Regions from separate parts of the Streptomyces sp. NPDC005752 genome, predicted to be linked through region 2. Evidence: riboswitches for the same ligand, from Rfam matches in the RefSeq annotation. Region 2 holds a riboswitch; each other region holds the start of a gene.

Region 1 (5,831 bases), on a different contig from region 2:
CGTCAGGTGGACGGCGCCCTGTCCGACGCGTGCGACCCGGGCACCGGTGAGGAGTTCGGCTCCGCTCTCGGCGTACCAGCCGGCCATCGGAGCGGCGACCTCGGCGGGCATCGTGCCCGCGAGGGGGTGGTCGGCGGCCTCGACGACGGTGACCGCGCAGCCGGCCGCGCGGGCCGCGGTGGTGAACTCGGCGCCGATCCAGCCCGCTCCGACCACGACCACGTCGTGCTGCCGCTCCAGGACGGGCCGCAGCCGGGCGGCATCGTCCAGGGTGCGCAGCAGATGAACGCCGGGCACCCCCTCGGATCCCGGCAGTGCGACGGGTTCCGCTCCGGTGGCGAGAACCAGTACGTCGTAGGCGACGGGTCCTTCCATGGTGTCCAGCTCGTGCGCCTCCGCGCGCAGGCCCGTCACGTCCAGCCCGAGGCGCAGGGTGATGTCCAGCTCCTCGAAGTCGACGTCGAAGGCGGAGTCCTCGGCCTTGCCGAGCAGTACGGCCTTGGACAGGGGCGGCCGGTCGTACGGCTGGTGGGGTTCGGCACCGACCAGCGTGACCGGTCCCGCGAAGCCCTCTTCGCGCAGGGCCACGGCCGTCTGTACACCGGCCATGCCGGCACCCACGATCACGACACCGCTCGGCCGGTGTCCTCCTGCCGGGTCCTGCGTCTGCTCGCTCACCCGCCCACCCTAGTCGCGTGAGTCGGCGTCACCTCAAGAGTTCCTGCACCACGCTCGTCCCGCCGCCCGCCCGCGACTCCCACTACCACGTCTCGTCCATGCGGATCCGGCCGTCCATGCGGACGAGTCCGTCGAGCGAACGGGCCACGGGTGCCGCTCCCTTACCGACTGCGGGCCGTGGGGTCTAGGCTGGCCGCCGTAAGACACTCGCGGGAGTCCGGACGTACCGGGCTGAGAGGGAGGCTGACCGGCCTCCGACCGTACGAACCTGATCCGGGTCATGCCGGCGAAGGGAGGGGCTGGACGCCCATGCGCATCTCCGCGAACGGTTGCGACGTCCTGGTCGTCGGGGGCGGCATCATCGGCCTGGTGACCGCCTGGCGGTCGGCACGGCACGGCCTGAGCACCACGCTGGCCGATCCCGACCCGGGCGGCGGGGCCGCACGGGTCGCGGCCGGGATGCTCGCCGCCGTCACCGAACTCCATTACGGAGAACAGACGCTGCTCGGCCTCAACGTGGCCTCCGCCGCCCGTTATCCGGCCTTCGTGGCCGAGCTGGAGGAGGCGAGCGGGCAGGAGACCGGCTTCCGCGCCTGCGGCACCCTGTCCGTCGCGCTGGACTCCGACGACCGTGCGCATCTGCGCGAGCTTCACGCCCTGCAGCAACGGTCGGGGCTGGAGTCCGAGTGGCTCAGCGGCCGCGAGTGCCGCCGTCTGGAGCCGATGCTCGCCCCCGGCGTACGCGGCGGGCTGCGGGTCGACGGCGACCACCAGGTGGACCCCAGGCGGCTGGCCTCGGCCCTGGTCACCGCGTGCGAGCGCGCCGGGGTGGTCCTCCGGCGCGACCGGGTCCAGCGGCTCGCCGTCGCCGGCGGCCGCGCCACGGGTGCGGTACTCCGGGACGGTACGGAGCTGACGGCCGGCCAGGTGGTGCTCGCCGGAGGCAGCCTCAGCGGCCGGCTGGCGGGGCTGCCCGAGACGGTCGTGCCTCCGGTGCGCCCGGTCAAGGGACAGGTGCTCCGGCTGACCGTGCCCCCCGCGCACGCCCCCTTCCTCAGCCGGACGGTGCGGGCGGTCGTACGCGGCAGCCATGTCTACCTGGTGCCGCGTGCGAACGGTGAGCTGGTGGTCGGCGCGACGACCGAGGAGCTGGGATGGGACACCACGGTCACGGCGGGCGGGGTGTACGAGCTGCTGCGCGACGCCCATGAGCTGGTGCCCGGCATCACCGAACTGCCGCTGACGGAGACCGGAGCCGGTCTGCGGCCCGCCTCACCGGACAACGCGCCGCTGCTGGGCCCCACGGCACTGCCCGGCCTGCATCTCGCCACGGGGCACCACCGCAACGGGGTGCTGCTGACCCCCGTCACCGGCGACGTGATGGCCCACGTGCTGACCACCGGCGAGCTGCCCGAACTGGGCCGCCCCTTCTCGGCGCGGCGCTTCGCCCCCGCCGCCTCTCAGGAGCACCCCCCGCTCCCGTCCCCCGAAGACACCGTCCCCGCGTCGCAGGAGCAGCCCGTATGACCCGGCCCGCAGCCGTCCCCGATTCCGTCTCCCTGTCCGTCAACGGGGAACGCCGCCCGGTCCCCGCGGGCACCACGCTGGACACCCTGGTCGCCTCGTTGACCGCGGCCCCCTCCGGGGTGGCCGCCGCGGTCAACGAGGCGGTCGTCCCGCGCGGCCGGTGGTCCGTCACCGCGCTCACCGACGGAGACCGCGTCGAGGTCCTCACCGCGGTCCAGGGAGGCTGACCATGTCCGACGACGTCTTCACACTCGGTCCCACCGCCTTCTCGTCACGGCTGATCATGGGAACGGGCGGGGCACCCAGCCTCGACGTGCTGGAGCGCTCCCTGGTCGCCTCGGGCACCGAACTGACCACCGTGGCCATGCGCCGGCTCGACCCGACCGTCCAGGGTTCGGTGCTCTCCGTCCTTCAGCGCCTGTCCGTCCAGGTCCTCCCGAACACCGCGGGCTGTTTCACCGCAGGCGAGGCCGTGCTGACGGCCCGGCTGGCCCGGGAGGCGCTGGGCACCGACTGGATCAAGCTGGAGGTCGTGGCCGACGAGCGGACCCTGCTGCCCGACCCGATCGAGCTGCTGGACGCCGCCGAGATCCTGGTCGACGACGGCTTCACCGTCCTGCCGTACACCAATGACGACCCGGTACTGGCCCGCAAGCTCCAGGACGTGGGGTGCGCGGCGGTCATGCCGCTGGGTTCCCCCATCGGTTCCGGGCTCGGTATCCGCAACCCCCACAACTTCCAGCTGATCGTCGAGCAGGCCACTGTCCCGGTGATCCTCGACGCCGGCGCCGGGACCGCGTCGGACGCGGCGCTGGCGATGGAGCTCGGCTGTGCCGCTGTGATGCTCGCCTCGGCGGTGACCCGGGCGCAGGAGCCGGAGCTGATGGCGGCGGCGATGCGGCACGCGGTGGACGGCGGACGGCTGGCGTACCGGGCCGGACGCATCCCGCGCCGTCATTTCGCCGAGGCGTCGTCACCGGCGCGGGGCCTCGCCGCACTGGATCCGGAGCGCCCGGCGTTCTGAGACCCGGGCACCGGGACGGCCCGCTGGTCACAGCATGTGCATACCCCTGTCACGGCTCGGCACCGGAACAGCCCCCGGAAGGCCCTGGACCGTCCGGCGTGTCCGTGGCAGCTCGTAGACTCGCTCCGTGGACACGACCCTCCAGGACCCCCTTGTCGGGCAGCTGCTCGACGGCCGCTATCGCATCGATGCGCGCATCGCCGTCGGCGGTATGGCCACGGTCTACCGGGCCATGGACACCCGGCTCGACCGGGTGCTCGCCCTCAAGGTGATGCACCCGGCGCTGGCGACCGACGCCGCGTTCGTCGAACGCTTCATACGCGAGGCCAAGTCCGTCGCCCGGCTCGCGCATCCGAACGTGGTGGGCGTCTTCGACCAGGGTGCCCAGGGCGCGTACGTGTACCTGGCGATGGAGTACGTCGCCGGGTGCACCCTTCGCGACGTCCTGCGGGAGCGCGGGGCACTGCAGCCCCGGGCGGCCCTGGACATCCTGGAGCCGGTACTGGCCGCCCTGGGCGCCGCGCACCGCGCGGGCTTCGTCCACCGTGACATGAAGCCGGAGAACGTCCTGATAGGGGACGACGGCCGGGTGAAGGTCGCCGACTTCGGTCTCGTACGCGCGGTGGGAACCGCCACGGACACCACCGGCTCGCTGCTGGGCACGGTCTCCTATCTCGCCCCCGAGCAGATCGAGCAGGGCACGGCCGACACACGGTCCGACGTGTACGCGTGCGGTGTCGTGCTCTACGAGATGCTGACCGGCGGCAAACCCCACGCCGGGGACACCGCGGCGCAGGTCATCTACCAGCATCTGAACCAGGACGTCCCCGCACCGTCCGGTTCCGTGCCAGGCCTGGCCGCCGGGCTGGACGAGCTGGTGGCCGCCGCCGCCGCGCGGAACCCCGACGTCCGTCCGCTCGACGCGGTGGCCCTGCTCGCCCTGTCCCGCGAGGTCCGGGCGGCTCTTACCGAGGAGCAGCTCGACGCGGTGCCCCCGCAGGCCATCGCAGAGACGCACGACGCCGCCGAGGACCGTACGAGCGTGATCCCCCGGGTGATACCGGCGGGTCAGGGCACCGCGCATCACACCAGTCGGCTGGAGATGCCCCCCGTCTCGCCCCGCGAGCCGGGGCGAGGCCGGCTCGGCCCCTTCACCGTCCGCGGCCGGCGCGGGGTCCTCGCCGTACTCGTCGCCGTCCTGCTGGCGCTGGGGGCCGGGGCGGGCGTCTGGTACATCAACTCGGGTCAGTTCACCCGGGTCCCCTCGCTGCTCGGCCAGACCCAGAGCGCCGCCGAGAAGCGGCTCGCGGACGAGGGGCTCGATCTGAAGGGTGTCGAGCGCGCCTACAGCGACACGGTGAGGCGCGGCACGGTGATCAGCAGCGACCCGGGCTCCGGGAAGCGGATCCGTGGCAACGACGCGGTGAAGCTGGTGGTCTCGCGCGGCCCGGAGACCGTGAAGGTCCCGGACGTCGAAGGGCTCGCCCTCGCCGATGCCCGGCGTGAGCTGAAGAAGTGGGGGCTCGCGCCCGGGATGGTGACCCGGGAGTTCAGCGAGGAGATCGACCGGGGCAAGGTGATCCGTACGGATCCCCGCACCGGCACCGAGCGGCACACGGACTCGGCGGTCGCCCTGGTCGTCAGCAAGGGCAGCCCCGTCGACGTGCCCGATGTCACGGGCCTCTCCGTCGACGACGCCACGGCCGCGCTGGACGAGGCGGGTCTGAAGGCCAAGGTGCTGACCGAGCGGGTCAACTCCGCCGAGGAGCAGGGCGGGATCGCCCGGCAGTCGCCCGGCAGCGGGGCGGAGGCCGCGAAGGGCGACACCGTCGAGCTGACGGTCTCCAAGGGCCCGCGCATGCTCGAGGTCCCCGACGTCACGGGGAAGGACGTCGAAGAGGCCCGGAGCACACTGGAGGAGGCGGGCTTCGAGGTCAAGGTCGACCGCCCGTTCCTCTCCTTCAGCGACACGGTCGCCCGCCAGTCGGTCGAGGGCGGCGGGAAGGCCGCCGAAGGATCCACCGTCACCATCAGGACCAAGGGCCTGTAGGCCAGTCGAGGACCGGAAGATGCGCAACCCCGTCGGCGGTCACGTTCCTGTGGCCGGAGGACTCGCGAAGGTCGGCCTCGGCTACGCGCGGGAGCTGGCGGCCGAGGCCGTGCAGGTCTTCGTCGCCAATCCGCGCGGCTGGGCGACACCGCCGGGCAACCCGGCGCAGGACGAGCTGTTCCGCTCGGAGTGCGCTGCGGACGCGGTTCCCGCGTACGTCCATGCCCCGTATCTGATCAACTTCGGCTCGCACACGGAGGCCACGGTCGAGCGGTCGGTCCTGTCGCTGCGCCACTCGCTGCGCCGGGCGAGGGCGATAGGGGCCCTCGGTGTGGTGGTGCACACCGGTTCGGCGACCGGCGGGCGCCCCCGCGAGGTGGCACTCGCCCAGGTGCGCACGCACCTGCTTCCGCTGCTGGACGAGCTGACCCATGACGACGATCCGTTCCTGCTGCTGGAGTCGACGGCCGGACAGGGCTCCTCGCTCTGCTCACGGACCTGGGACTTCGGTCCGTACTTCGAGGCCCTGGACTCGCATCCCAGGCTGGGGGT
Region 2 (5,831 bases):
CCGGCGATGTTCAACAAGATCGTCGCCGACTACTACGGCGCGCTGACCCCGATCAACCAGCTGGCCTCGTTCTCGGTTCCCGAGCCGCGGATGGCCGTGGTGACCCCGTTCGACAAGACCGCGCTGCGCAACATCGAGCAGGCGATCCGTGACTCCGACCTCGGCGTCAACCCGAGCAACGACGGCAACATCATCCGTGTGACGTTCCCCGAGCTCACGCAGGACCGCCGCAAGGAGTACATCAAGGTCGCCAAGACCAAGGCCGAGGACTCCAAGATCTCGATCCGCTCCATCCGCCGTAAGGCCAAGGAGTCGCTGGACAAGCTCGTCAAGGACAAGGAGTCCGGCGAGGACGAGGTCCGCCGCGCGGAGAAGGAGCTCGACGACACCACCGCGAAGTACGTCGCGCAGGTGGACGAGCTGCTCAAGCACAAGGAAGCCGAGCTGCTCGAAGTCTGATGAACGACTCTTCCTGGGGTGCCCCGCAGGGAGCCGGTTACCGGGGCGCGCCCGAGATGGGGGCCGCTCCGGCGGGTCCTGCATACGATGTGCACGGCGCCCAGCAGACTCGGCCCATGCCCATCGTGCCGGACGTTCCCGACGCAGGTAGAGACGCTGACGACCGCGACGACCGGAACGGGGACGCCGCGCGGGTCAGCGGCCCCCTGTTCCGTGACGAGAAGCCGCAGGAGCCCATGTCCACCCCGCTGCCGTCCCCGCCGCCCAAGAAGCGCGCGGGGCGTGACCTGCGTGCTGCCATAGGCGTCGGGGTGGGCCTCGGCGCCCTCGTCGCCGGCTCCCTCTTCGTGGTGAAGGCCGTCTTCGTCGGCGTGGTCGTGCTGGCGGTGGTGGTCGGTCTCTGGGAGCTCACCTCCCGGCTCAAGGAGCGCAAGGGCATCAACGCCCCTCTCGTGCCGCTCGCCGTCGGCGGCGCCGCGATGGTCGTCGCCGGCTACGTGAGGGAGGCGGAGGGTGCCTGGGTCGCCATGGCACTCACCGCTCTCGCGGTGCTCGTGTGGCGGATGACGGAGCCGCCCGAGGGCTACCTCAAGGACGTCACGGCGGGGGTCTTCGCCGTGTTCTACGTGCCGTTCCTCGCCACGTTCGTCGCGATGATGCTCACCGCGGACGACGGTGCGTGGCGGGTGCTGACCTTCCTCCTGCTGACCGTGGTCAGTGACACCGGCGCGTACGCCGTCGGCTGGCGCTTCGGCACGCACAAGCTGGCTCCCCGCATCAGTCCCGGGAAGACCCGGGAAGGCCTGGTCGGCGCGGTCGGCTTCGCGATGGTCGCCGGCGCCCTGTGCATGGAGTTCCTGATCGACGGCGGGAGCTGGTGGCAGGGGCTGCTGATGGGCCTCGCCGTCGCGGCCAGCGCCACGCTCGGCGACCTGGGTGAGTCCATGATCAAGCGGGACCTCGGGATCAAGGACATGGGCACGCTGCTGCCCGGTCACGGCGGCATCATGGACCGGCTGGACTCGCTGCTGCCGAGCGCCCCGGTCGTATGGCTGCTGCTGGTGCTGTTCGTCGGATCCGGCTGAGTTCCGCGCGTCGCGCTTGCAGGGGTGGGGCCGGTCGTCCAGTCGGACGACCGGCCCCTTCTCCGTGTGCCTGATCCGGCCCGCGGCCGTCGCTCCCCGGGAGGCCCCTGCCTGTGCGACCGGTGGCCGTTCCCGCGCACGCCTTGTGCGACCGGTCACCGTATCTGCCCGCGCCTGGGCCGTCCATGGGCCGTGGTACGCCCGCTGACCTGGGGCGGAGCCGGGCCGAGCGCCGCTGACGTCCCGCCCGGATCCTCGGCGGACCCGAGTACCACGGCGTGTCTGCGACACTGGATGAACCATGCCTAAGCCCGGAGAACTCACTTTCGTCGCGCCCCGCGGAGCCAAGCTGCCGCCGCGGCACCTCGCCGACCTCACCCCCGACGAGCGCAAGGAAGCAGTCGCCGCGACCGGCGAGAAGCCCTTCCGTGCCAAGCAGCTGTCGCAGCACTACTTCACGCGGTACGCGCACGACCCGGCGGAGTGGACCAACATCCCGGCCGCCTCGCGGGAGAGGCTCGCCGAGGCGATGTTCCCCGACCTGATGTCGGTGATGCGCCACATCAGCTGCGACGACGACACCACCCGCAAGACGCTCTGGAAGCTGCACGACGGGACGCTCGTCGAGTCCGTCCTCATGCGCTACCCGGACCGGGTGACCATGTGCATCTCGTCCCAGGCCGGCTGCGGCATGAACTGCCCGTTCTGCGCGACCGGGCAGGCGGGACTCGATCGCAACCTGTCGACCGCGGAGATCGTGCACCAGATCGTGGACGGCATGCGCGCGCTGCGCGACGGCGAGGTCCCGGGCGGGCCGGCGCGGCTTTCCAACATCGTCTTCATGGGCATGGGCGAGCCGCTGGCCAACTACAAGCGCGTGGTCGGTGCGATCCGCCGGCTGACGGACCCGGAGCCGGACGGCCTCGGTCTCTCGCAGCGCGGGATCACCGTGTCCACGGTGGGCCTGGTGCCTGCGATGCTGCGCTTCGCCGACGAGGGCTTCAAGTGCCGCCTCGCGGTCTCCCTGCACGCCCCGGACGACGAACTGCGCGACACCCTCGTTCCCGTCAACACCCGCTGGAAGGTCCGCGAGGTTCTGGACGCCGCGTGGGAGTACGCGGAGAAGTCCGGCCGCCGCATCTCCATCGAGTACGCGCTCATCCGGGACATCAACGACCAGGCATGGCGCGGTGACCGGCTGGGCCGGCTGCTCAAGGGCAAGCGGGTCCACGTCAACCTCATCCCGCTGAACCCGACTCCGGGTTCGAAGTGGACCGCCTCACGCCCCGAGGACGAGAAGGCGTTCGTCGACGCCATCGCCGCGCACGGCGTGCCGGTCACCGTCCGGGACACCCGCGGCCAGGAGATCGACGGGGCCTGCGGACAGCTGGCGGCCACCGAGCGCTGAGGCGTCCCGGGCGGACGGGCGCGATCCGGACGGTCCGGCGTGTTCCGGCCGGTGTAGCCTGGCCGGGAAATCAACTTCATATTCCGACAGGGGAGCGCCACAGCGCTGAGAGTGCGGCACCGAGGACAGGTCGGCCGCAGACCCTCTGAACCTCGCCCGGGTCATTCCGGGTAGGAAGTTCGGACCTTACTCAAGCTGTTGCGCCCTGCCCGCTCACCGAGCGGGCAGGGCCGCGTCTCTTCCTGGTCATCTCCAGGAGGAATCACATGAACAACACCACGAAGTACGCGGTGACCGCGCTCGCCGCCGCACTCGGCATATCAGCGCTCGCGGGCTGCGGCGGGGCGGACGACGCGTCCGCGGGTGGCGAGGGATCCAAGGGTTCCAAGACCGTCACCCTGGTCAGCCACGACTCCTTCAACGCCTCGGACGCCGTACTGAAGGCGTTCACGAAGGAGACCGGCTACAAGATCAAGGTGCTCAAGAGCGGTGACGCCGGAGCCGCGCTCAACCAGGAGATCCTCACCAAGGGGTCCCCGCGCGGCGACGTCTTCTTCGGAGCCGACAACACGCTGCTCTCCCGCGCCCTCGACAACGGTCTGTTCACGCCGTACGAGGCGAAGGGTCTCGACCGTGTCGCCGCCGACGCCCAGCTCGACGCGGAGAAGCATCGCGTCACGCCCGTCGACACCGGTGACATCTGCGTCAACTACGACAAGAAGTACTTCGCCGACAAGAAGCTCGACCCGCCGAAGACCTTCGACGACCTGCTGAAGCCCGCGTACAGGAACCTCCTCGTCACCGAGAACGCCGCGACCTCCTCGCCCGGACTCGGCTTCCTGCTCGGGACCGTCGCCACCCACGGTGAGGACGGCTACCAGGACTACTGGAAGAAGCTGAAGGACAACGGCGTCAAGGTCGTCGATGGCTGGGAGCAGGCGTACAACGACGAGTTCTCCGGCTCCGCGGGGGGCAAGAAGGCCAAGGCCGACCGCCCGCTGGTCGTCTCCTACGCCTCCAGCCCGCCCGTCGAGGTGCTGTACGCCGATCCGCAGCCCACCGAGGCGCCGACCGGTGTCGCCACCGGCACCTGCTTCCGCCAGATCGAGTTCGCCGGTCTGCTGGACGGCGCGAAGAACGAGGCGGGGGGCAAGGCGCTGCTGGACTTCCTGATCAGCAAGCGGTTCCAGGAGGACATGCCGCTGAACATGTTCGTGAACCCGGTGGTGAAGGACGCGAAGCTGCCGGAGCTGTTCACGAAGTTCGGTGCGACCGTCGACAAGCCGGCGACCGTGGCTCCGAAGAAGATCGCCGAGAACCGTGAGCAGTGGGTCCAGTCGTGGTCCTCGCTCGTCGTGAAGTAACCGCGCGGCCCTCGGGCAAGGGCGGGCGCACCGGCAAGGGCGGTGCGCCCGGGAGCAAGGGCGGGCGCACCCACGGGGGCGGCGTGCGCGGGAACGCGGTTCGGCTCGGCCTGATGGCCGTGCCCGTCGCGTTCTTCGCGCTGTTCTTCGCCTATCCGGTCGTCGCGATCGTCGGCCGGGGGCTGAAGGCGGACGGTGACTGGCAGTTCGGCCGGATCGGCACGGTGCTCAGCCGGCCGGACATCCTGGACGTCCTCTGGTTCACCACCTGGCAGGCCTTTGCCTCGACCGCGCTCACCCTGCTGATCGCGCTGCCCGGCGCCTACGTCTTCGCGCGGTTCGACTTCCCCGGCAAGCAGTTGCTGCGCGCCGTGGTGACCGTGCCGTTCGTCCTGCCGACCGTCGTCGTCGGCACGGCGTTCCTGGCACTCCTGGGACGCGGCGGATTCCTCGACGAGCTCTGGGGAGTGCGCCTCGACACCACGGTGTGGGCGATCCTGCTCGCCCACGTGTTCTTCAACTACGCGGTCGTCGTCAGGACGGTGGGCGGGCTGTGGTCCCAGCTCGACCCACGCCAGGAGGAGGCCGCCCGGGTGCTCGGGGCCGGCCGCCTCGCCGCCTGGCGGCGCGTGACGCTGCCCGCGCTGGCTCCGGCCGTAGCCGCCGCCGCGCTCATGGTCTTCCTCTTCACCTTCACCTCCTTCGGCGTCGTCCAGATCCTCGGCGGTCCGGCCTACTCCACGCTGGAGGTGGAGATCTACCGGCAGACCGCGCAGCTCCTCGATCTGCCGACGGCCGCCGTACTGACCCTGGTCCAGTTCGCCGCGGTCGCCGGGATCCTCGCCGTCCACGCGTGGACCGTACGGCGCCGTGAGACCGCGCTGAAGCTCGTCGATCCGGCGCGGACCGCCCGCCGCCCGCACGGAGCAGGGCAACGGGCGCTGCTGGGCGGGGTACTGCTGACCGTTCTGCTGCTGATCGTGGTGCCTCTCGGCGTGCTGGTGGAACGCTCCCTGGACACCTCGGACGGTTACGGCTTCGGCTTCTACCGCGCGCTGCAGTCGGCCGACGCCAACAGCTCCACCTTCCTCGTGCCGCCGCTCGACGCCATCGGGAACTCCCTGCGCTACGCGCTGGTCGCGACCCTCATCGCCCTCGTGGTCGGCGGCCTCGCGGCTGCCGCGCTGACCAGGCGGGCCGGCCGGCTGGTGCGGGGCTTCGACGCCCTGCTGATGCTGCCGCTCGGGGTGTCGGCGGTCACCGTCGGCTTCGGCTTCCTGATCACCCTCGACGAGCCGCCGCTCGACCTGCGTACGTCCTGGATCCTCGTGCCGCTCGCCCAGGCACTGGTCGGTGTCCCCTTCGTCGTACGCACCATGCTGCCCGTCCTGCGCGCGGTGGACGACCGGCTGCGGGAGGCCGCCGCGGTCCTCGGCGCCTCCCCGCTGCGGGCCTGGCGCGAGGTCGACCTGCCACTCGTGCGGCGCGCGGTGCTGGTGGCCGCGGGGTTCGCCT
Region 3 (5,831 bases), on a different contig from region 2:
GTAGCCGGTCTCACGCCTTGCGGCGTCGACCCCTCCCGGTCCGTGCGGGTGCAGGAGCTCCGGCTTCCGCGCCGAGCCCCGTGCGGTCCGCGGAGACCACCAAGGCCGCGAGCACCGTCGTCACCGGCACCGAGGCGACCAGCCCGATCGATCCGACCAGAGTCCGGACGATCTCCTCGGCGACCAGTTCGCTGTTGGCCACCGTGCCGACGCTGCTCTGCGCGATGGAGAAGAGCAGCAGCAGGGGCAGCGCCGCGCCCGCGTAGGCGAGTACGAGCGTGTTGACGACCGAGGCGATGTGGTCGCGCCCGATCCGGATGCCCGCGCGGTAGAGCCCGCGCACGCCCATCTTCGGGTCGGCCTGGTGGAGCTCCCAGACCGCTGACGTCTGGGTGACGGTCACGTCGTCGAGCACCCCGAGTGATCCGATGATCACACCGGCCAGCAGCAGGCCGCTCATATCGATGTCCGGGTACAGCCCATGGATGAGGCCGGTGTTGTCGTCCGTGTTTCCGGTCAGCCCTGCCCACCCGATGAAGAGCGAGCCCAGCAACCCGATCAGCAGCAACGAGATGAGCGTGCCGATGACGGCCACCGAGGTGCGGGCCGTCAGCCCGTGGCAGGTGTATAGGGCGATCAGCATGATCGCGCTGGCCCCGATCACCGCAACGACCAGCGGATTCGATCCCTGCAGGATCGCCGGCAGGATGAAGAGGGTCAGCACGCCGAAGGAGACGGCGAGAGCGATCAGTGCCATCAGCCCGCGCAGCCTTCCGACCACGACCACCGCGAGCGCGAAGATCCCGGCGAGCAGCGCCATCGGCACAGTGCGGTCCACATCGGTGACCGAGTACTGCAGATCCCGGGGTGCGTCGGGTGCGTACGCCACGACCACCCCCTGGCCTTCGTGCAACTGCCGTGGAGCATCGGGTTGGACGACCTCGACGAACGTACGCCCCTTGTCCTTACCGGTCGTCACTTCGACCGTGGCCTTCTTGCACTGTCCCGACTGCTCGTTGACGGCCTCCCGTCCGGAGGGCGTGGAGGTGTCGCCGGTCGCCGGCACCTGGGAGGCGTTCACGTCGGCGCAGTCGACCGACACGACCTTCGTCACCTGTCCGTCCTGGGTCTGCCGGTCGAATCCGACGCCGGTGCGCTCATGGGCGGGAGCTCCACCGGGCCAGAACGCCACGAGGCCCACCAGGACCGCGGTCGCGAAGGGGATCACCACGGCCGCGATGACCTTGCGCAGATGCTTGGACACCGGCGCGGCAGGGCCGTGGCTGTGGGTATGGCCGTGGGCATGACTCTGCGTGCTGCCTGATGCCTGGCCGTGGGGTTCAGGGGCGCTTCCGGGGGACGTCACCCGCCGATCATCCCAAGAACAGGGGATGCCCTCTGGCCAGCACGCCAGAGGGGAGGCTAGCGTGGAGGCGCATTTGTACACGCGGGAGCTCGGAGCACCGGGCTGAGAGGGCGCTGACCTCCGTACATCCATACGGAACACGCTGCGCCGACCGCCGAACCTGTTACCGGGTAATGCCGGCGTAGGGAGAAGGTCTCATGACCACAGCGGACGCACGCACGCCTGCCTCGACGCAGAATGCACCGAATGCGCCGTCACCGGCGGGGAAGGCGGACACGGCAGACGCCGTGAACTCCGCGAACGGCGACGGTGCGGGGAGCGAAGAGTCAGGAAGGTCCATCGGCTGGCACAAGGGGTACGTCCTGGGCTCACGTCCTGACCTCCGGGTGCCGGTCCGTCAGGTGCACCTCACCAACGGCAAGGACGTGACGCTGTACGACACGTCCGGGCCGTACACCGATCCCGCCACCGACACCGACGTGAGCCGAGGGCTCGACCCGCTCCGTGCGGGCTGGATCATCGGCCGCGGGGACACCGAGGAGTATGCGGGCCGTCCCGCGCGCCCCGAGGACGACGGACTCAGGCGCCCCTCGCCCCGAACGGGGTCTCCCCTGCTCGAGCCAGGGGGAGAACCCGGGGAGGGCCTGCGCAACCTCGACGCCGTCTTCCCTGGCCGTCCGCGGCAACCCCGACGAAGCCGTGACGGCCGGCCCGTCACGCAACTCGCGTACGCCCGGCGGGGGGAGATCACCCCGGAGATGGAGTACGTCGCGATCAGGGAGAACGTCGAACCCGAGGTCGTGCGCGAGGAGATCGCGGCGGGCCGGGCGGTCCTGCCGGCGAACGTCAACCACCCGGAGATCGAGCCGATGATCATCGGCAAGCGCTTCCTGGTGAAGGTGAACGCCAACATCGGCAACTCCGCCGTCACCTCCTCCATCGAGGAGGAGGTGGACAAGATGACCTGGGCCACCAAGTGGGGCGCCGACACGGTCATGGACCTCTCCACAGGCCGCAACATCCACACCACCCGGGAGTGGGTCCTGCGCAACTCCCCCGTCCCGATCGGCACCGTCCCCCTCTACCAGGCACTGGAGAAGGTCGACGGCCGGGCCGAGGAGCTGACGTGGGAGATCTACAGGGACACCGTCATCGAGCAGGCCGAGCAGGGTGTCGACTACATGACGGTGCACGCCGGTGTCCGGCTGCCGTACGTCCCGCTGACGGCTCGCCGTAAGACCGGGATCGTCTCGCGCGGCGGGTCCATCATGGCGGCCTGGTGCCTGGCGCACCACAAGGAGTCGTTCCTGTACGAGCACTTCGAGGAGCTCTGCGAGATCCTCGCGGCGTACGACGTGACGTACTCGCTCGGTGACGGGCTGCGCCCCGGTTCCATCGCCGACGCCAACGACGAGGCGCAGTTCGCCGAACTCCGTACGCTCGGCGAGCTCAACACCGTCGCCAAGCGGTTCGGCGTCCAGACGATGATCGAGGGCCCGGGGCACGTCCCGATGCACAAGATCAAGGAGAACATCGACCTGCAGCAGGAGATCTGCGAGGAGGCGCCGTTCTACACGCTCGGCCCCCTCACCACGGATGTCGCTCCCGCGTACGACCACATCACCTCCGGCATCGGCGCCGCGATGATCGCATGGTGGGGCACGGCGATGCTCTGTTACGTCACGCCCAAGGAGCACTTGGGGCTGCCGAACCGGGACGACGTGAAGACCGGTGTCATCACGTACAAGATCGCCGCCCACGCGGCGGATCTCGCCAAGGGGCATCCCGGGGCGCAGGAGTGGGACGACGCGCTTTCGGACGCGCGGTTCGAGTTCCGCTGGGAGGACCAGTTCAACCTGGCGCTCGACCCCGACACAGCACGGGAGTTCCACGACGAGACCCTCCCGGCCGAACCGGCCAAGACGGCGCACTTCTGCTCGATGTGCGGCCCCAAGTTCTGCTCGATGAAGATCAGCAGAAGCATCACCGAGCAGTTCGGTGGTGACGCGGATGCCACCTCGGAGGAGATCGAGGTCGGGATGCTGGAAAAGTCCAAGGAATTCGCTGCCGCCGGTAACCGGGTCTACCTGCCGCTGGCGGACTGATCCAGGGGGCGGGGCTCTGCGTCCCGGAGCCTCGCCCACCGCCGGGGCGGCCGAGACCGGCAAGAACCAGCCACGAGGTCCATGTTCTCGGCAGACTGGTGCCATGACGACGAGATCCCTCAGCAAGGGTGCCAACGTATCCGTGGAGTCTGTGGCCTTGCGCGTCGAGCTCGCCTGGTCCCACGGACCGGGCGTGCCTGACGTCGATGCTTCGGCATTGCTGCTGACCTCGACCGGCCGGGTCCGTGACGACGGCGACTTCGTCTTCTACAACCAGCCGCGGCACAGGTCCGAAGCCGTGGCACACCTGGGGAAACAGAGCGCCGCCGGTGTCACGAGCGACTCCGTGGCAGTGGACCTCCGCTCGCTCGACCCCGAGGTCGAGCGCGTCGCGTTGTGCGCCTCGGCCGACGGCGGAACCTTCGGCCAGGTGCCCGGGCTGACGCTGAGACTCCTCGACGCGGCTTCGGGGAGCGAGGTGGCGCGCTTCGACATGACGGCCGAGACCGAGACGGCGTTCATCTGCGGCGAGTTCTACCTGAGGCGGGGACAGTGGAAGTTCCGCGCGGTGGGCCAGGGTTACGCCGCAGGGCTCGCCGGTCTGGCCACGGAGTTCGGCATCGCGGTCGACGAGCCGTCCTCCGAGGCCGCGCCGCCGGCGCCCGCCGTGCCGGTTCCGCCCGCCGTACCGGTGTCGAGCGCGGCGTCCGGGGGCCCGCGCCTCGGCAACGGCGAGGATCGTCTCCCCGTGGACATGCGCAAGCGCCTGTCGCTGCGCAAGGAACAGGTCGCGGTCAGCCTGCGCAAGCACGGCGCGGAGGGGGTCGTCGCGCGCGTCGTCCTCGTGCTGGACGCTTCGGGCTCCATGAGCTTCCTGTACACGCGGGGCGTCGTGGCCGACGTGGTGGAGCGGATGGCCGCGATCGCCGCGCAGCTCGACGACGACGGTGAGATGCAGGCATGGACGTTCGCCTCTCAGCCGGCCCGGCTGCCCGATCTCCGGCTCGGTGAACTCCCGGATTGGCTGCGCCTGCACGTACGGGTCGGGCAAGTGGGTCTCTTCCGTCGCAACAAGAGGCCGAGGGGGCTTGAAGCCGGGCAGGTCGACATGCGGGCCGTGGGCATCCAGAACGAGGAGCAGCGGGTCATCGCGGAGGTGCGTTCCCACGTAGCGCAGCACCCCACCTCCGCCCCCACTCTGGTGCTGTTCTTCTCGGACGGCGGTGTCTACCGCAACGCCGAGATCGAGCAGGAGCTGCGGGCGGCGGTGGAGGAGCCGATCTTCTGGCAGTTCGTCGGCCTGGGCCGGTCAGACTACGGCGTGCTGGAACGGTTCGACTCCCTGCACGGACGTCGCGTCGACAATGTCGGCTTCTTCGCTGTCGACGACATCAGCACCGTCCCCGACCAAGAGCTCTACGACCGGCTTCTGTCCGAGTTCCCGAGCTGGACGACCGCCGCGCGCCAGGCAGGCATCCTCTGAACGGGACCTGCCGGATCGTCTCGTGAGTGCGATGCTCCTCGATGAGGGATCGGCCACGGCATCCGGCCGGAGCACCAGGACCACCGCGGCCCCGGCACCGCGCCCGTTCAGGACCACATGGTCGAACCGTGCGGCGGCCTGATCACTCCGGCTGGTGTTCGGGGCCGCCGAAGTCCGGGCTGGTGAAGTCGGGGCTGGTGAAGGTCGGGCGCGGCCCGGCGGAGGGCCCGTCCCCCGGCCCGGAGAAGTCCGGTCTGCTGTAGCCGATCTTCGGAATCCTGTGGGCCGAGCGGTGCGGCGTCCCAGCAGCGGGCCCAGCCGTCGGGTCGGCCAGCGCGTCCCGGAGGAAGGGCAGTATGCCGCGTTCCAGCAGGGCGTGGCGCCATGCCTCCCGGGCACGCGCCACCTCCTCCGGCAGTTCCTCCTCCTCGTCCACGGCGGGCAGCGCGGTGGCGCCGTTGCGCAGCGCGGTGACCAGAAGCCCCACGGCGGCGGCGAAGATGGCCGCGGCGGCGACGGCAGCGAAGAACCAGCCGGCGGCGACCATGGTCCTGGCGAAGGCCGGGGCCGGGTCGAGAGCCGTCAGGGGGTAGCCGACGAGCAGGAATATCAGAGCGGCCGTACCTGCGAGGACCGGCGCCAGGACAGCGAGCACCGCGAGCGTACCGGCGCCCGTGGGGTCGGCTTCGTCCGCGGCGGGTCCGAGGACGGATCCCTGAGCGTCCGGGTCGTCCGGCCCGCGCAGCTCGCCGCGGACCTTCACGTAGTGGTCGTACTCGGTGGCGGCCGACGCGGTGATCAGGGACGTGGCGTCGAGAGCCATCGTCCGGAGCTGTTCCGCGTTGAGCCGGTCGCCGACTCCGTCCAGATCCGGTCG

Evidence for each region. A riboswitch is a leader RNA that binds a small molecule or an ion and turns the genes downstream of it on or off. The one in region 2 is predicted to bind thiamine pyrophosphate.
Region 1: linked by a shared signal. The riboswitch ahead of thiO (glycine oxidase ThiO) and the one ahead of ABZ441_RS27330 (thiamine ABC transporter substrate-binding protein) in region 2 are both predicted to bind thiamine pyrophosphate.
Region 3: linked by a shared signal. The riboswitch ahead of thiC (phosphomethylpyrimidine synthase ThiC) and the one ahead of ABZ441_RS27330 (thiamine ABC transporter substrate-binding protein) in region 2 are both predicted to bind thiamine pyrophosphate.

Annotation. Positions count from the first base shown of each region.
Region 1 covers NZ_JBEXYB010000029.1:37,536-43,366, reverse strand. The annotation lists gene ABZ441_RS23840 (FAD-dependent oxidoreductase) at 1-609, opposite strand, end outside; TPP riboswitch at 878-990, shown strand; gene thiO (glycine oxidase ThiO) at 988-2,205, shown strand; gene thiS (sulfur carrier protein ThiS) at 2,202-2,432, shown strand; gene ABZ441_RS23825 (thiazole synthase) at 2,435-3,229, shown strand; gene pknB (Stk1 family PASTA domain-containing Ser/Thr kinase) at 3,357-5,279, shown strand; gene ABZ441_RS23815 (deoxyribonuclease IV) at 5,299-5,831, shown strand, end outside.
Region 2 covers NZ_JBEXYB010000038.1:42,344-48,174, reverse strand. The annotation lists gene frr (ribosome recycling factor) at 1-459, shown strand, start outside; gene ABZ441_RS27340 (phosphatidate cytidylyltransferase) at 459-1,544, shown strand; gene rlmN (23S rRNA (adenine(2503)-C(2))-methyltransferase RlmN) at 1,846-2,952, shown strand; TPP riboswitch at 3,031-3,147, shown strand; gene ABZ441_RS27330 (thiamine ABC transporter substrate-binding protein) at 3,219-4,316, shown strand; gene ABZ441_RS27325 (iron ABC transporter permease) at 4,430-5,831, shown strand, end outside.
Region 3 covers NZ_JBEXYB010000014.1:40,385-46,215, forward strand. The annotation lists gene ABZ441_RS14165 (YibE/F family protein) at 11-1,366, opposite strand; TPP riboswitch at 1,438-1,571, shown strand; gene thiC (phosphomethylpyrimidine synthase ThiC) at 1,564-3,471, shown strand; gene ABZ441_RS14175 (VWA domain-containing protein) at 3,575-4,954, shown strand; gene ABZ441_RS14180 (hypothetical protein) at 5,097-5,831, opposite strand, start outside.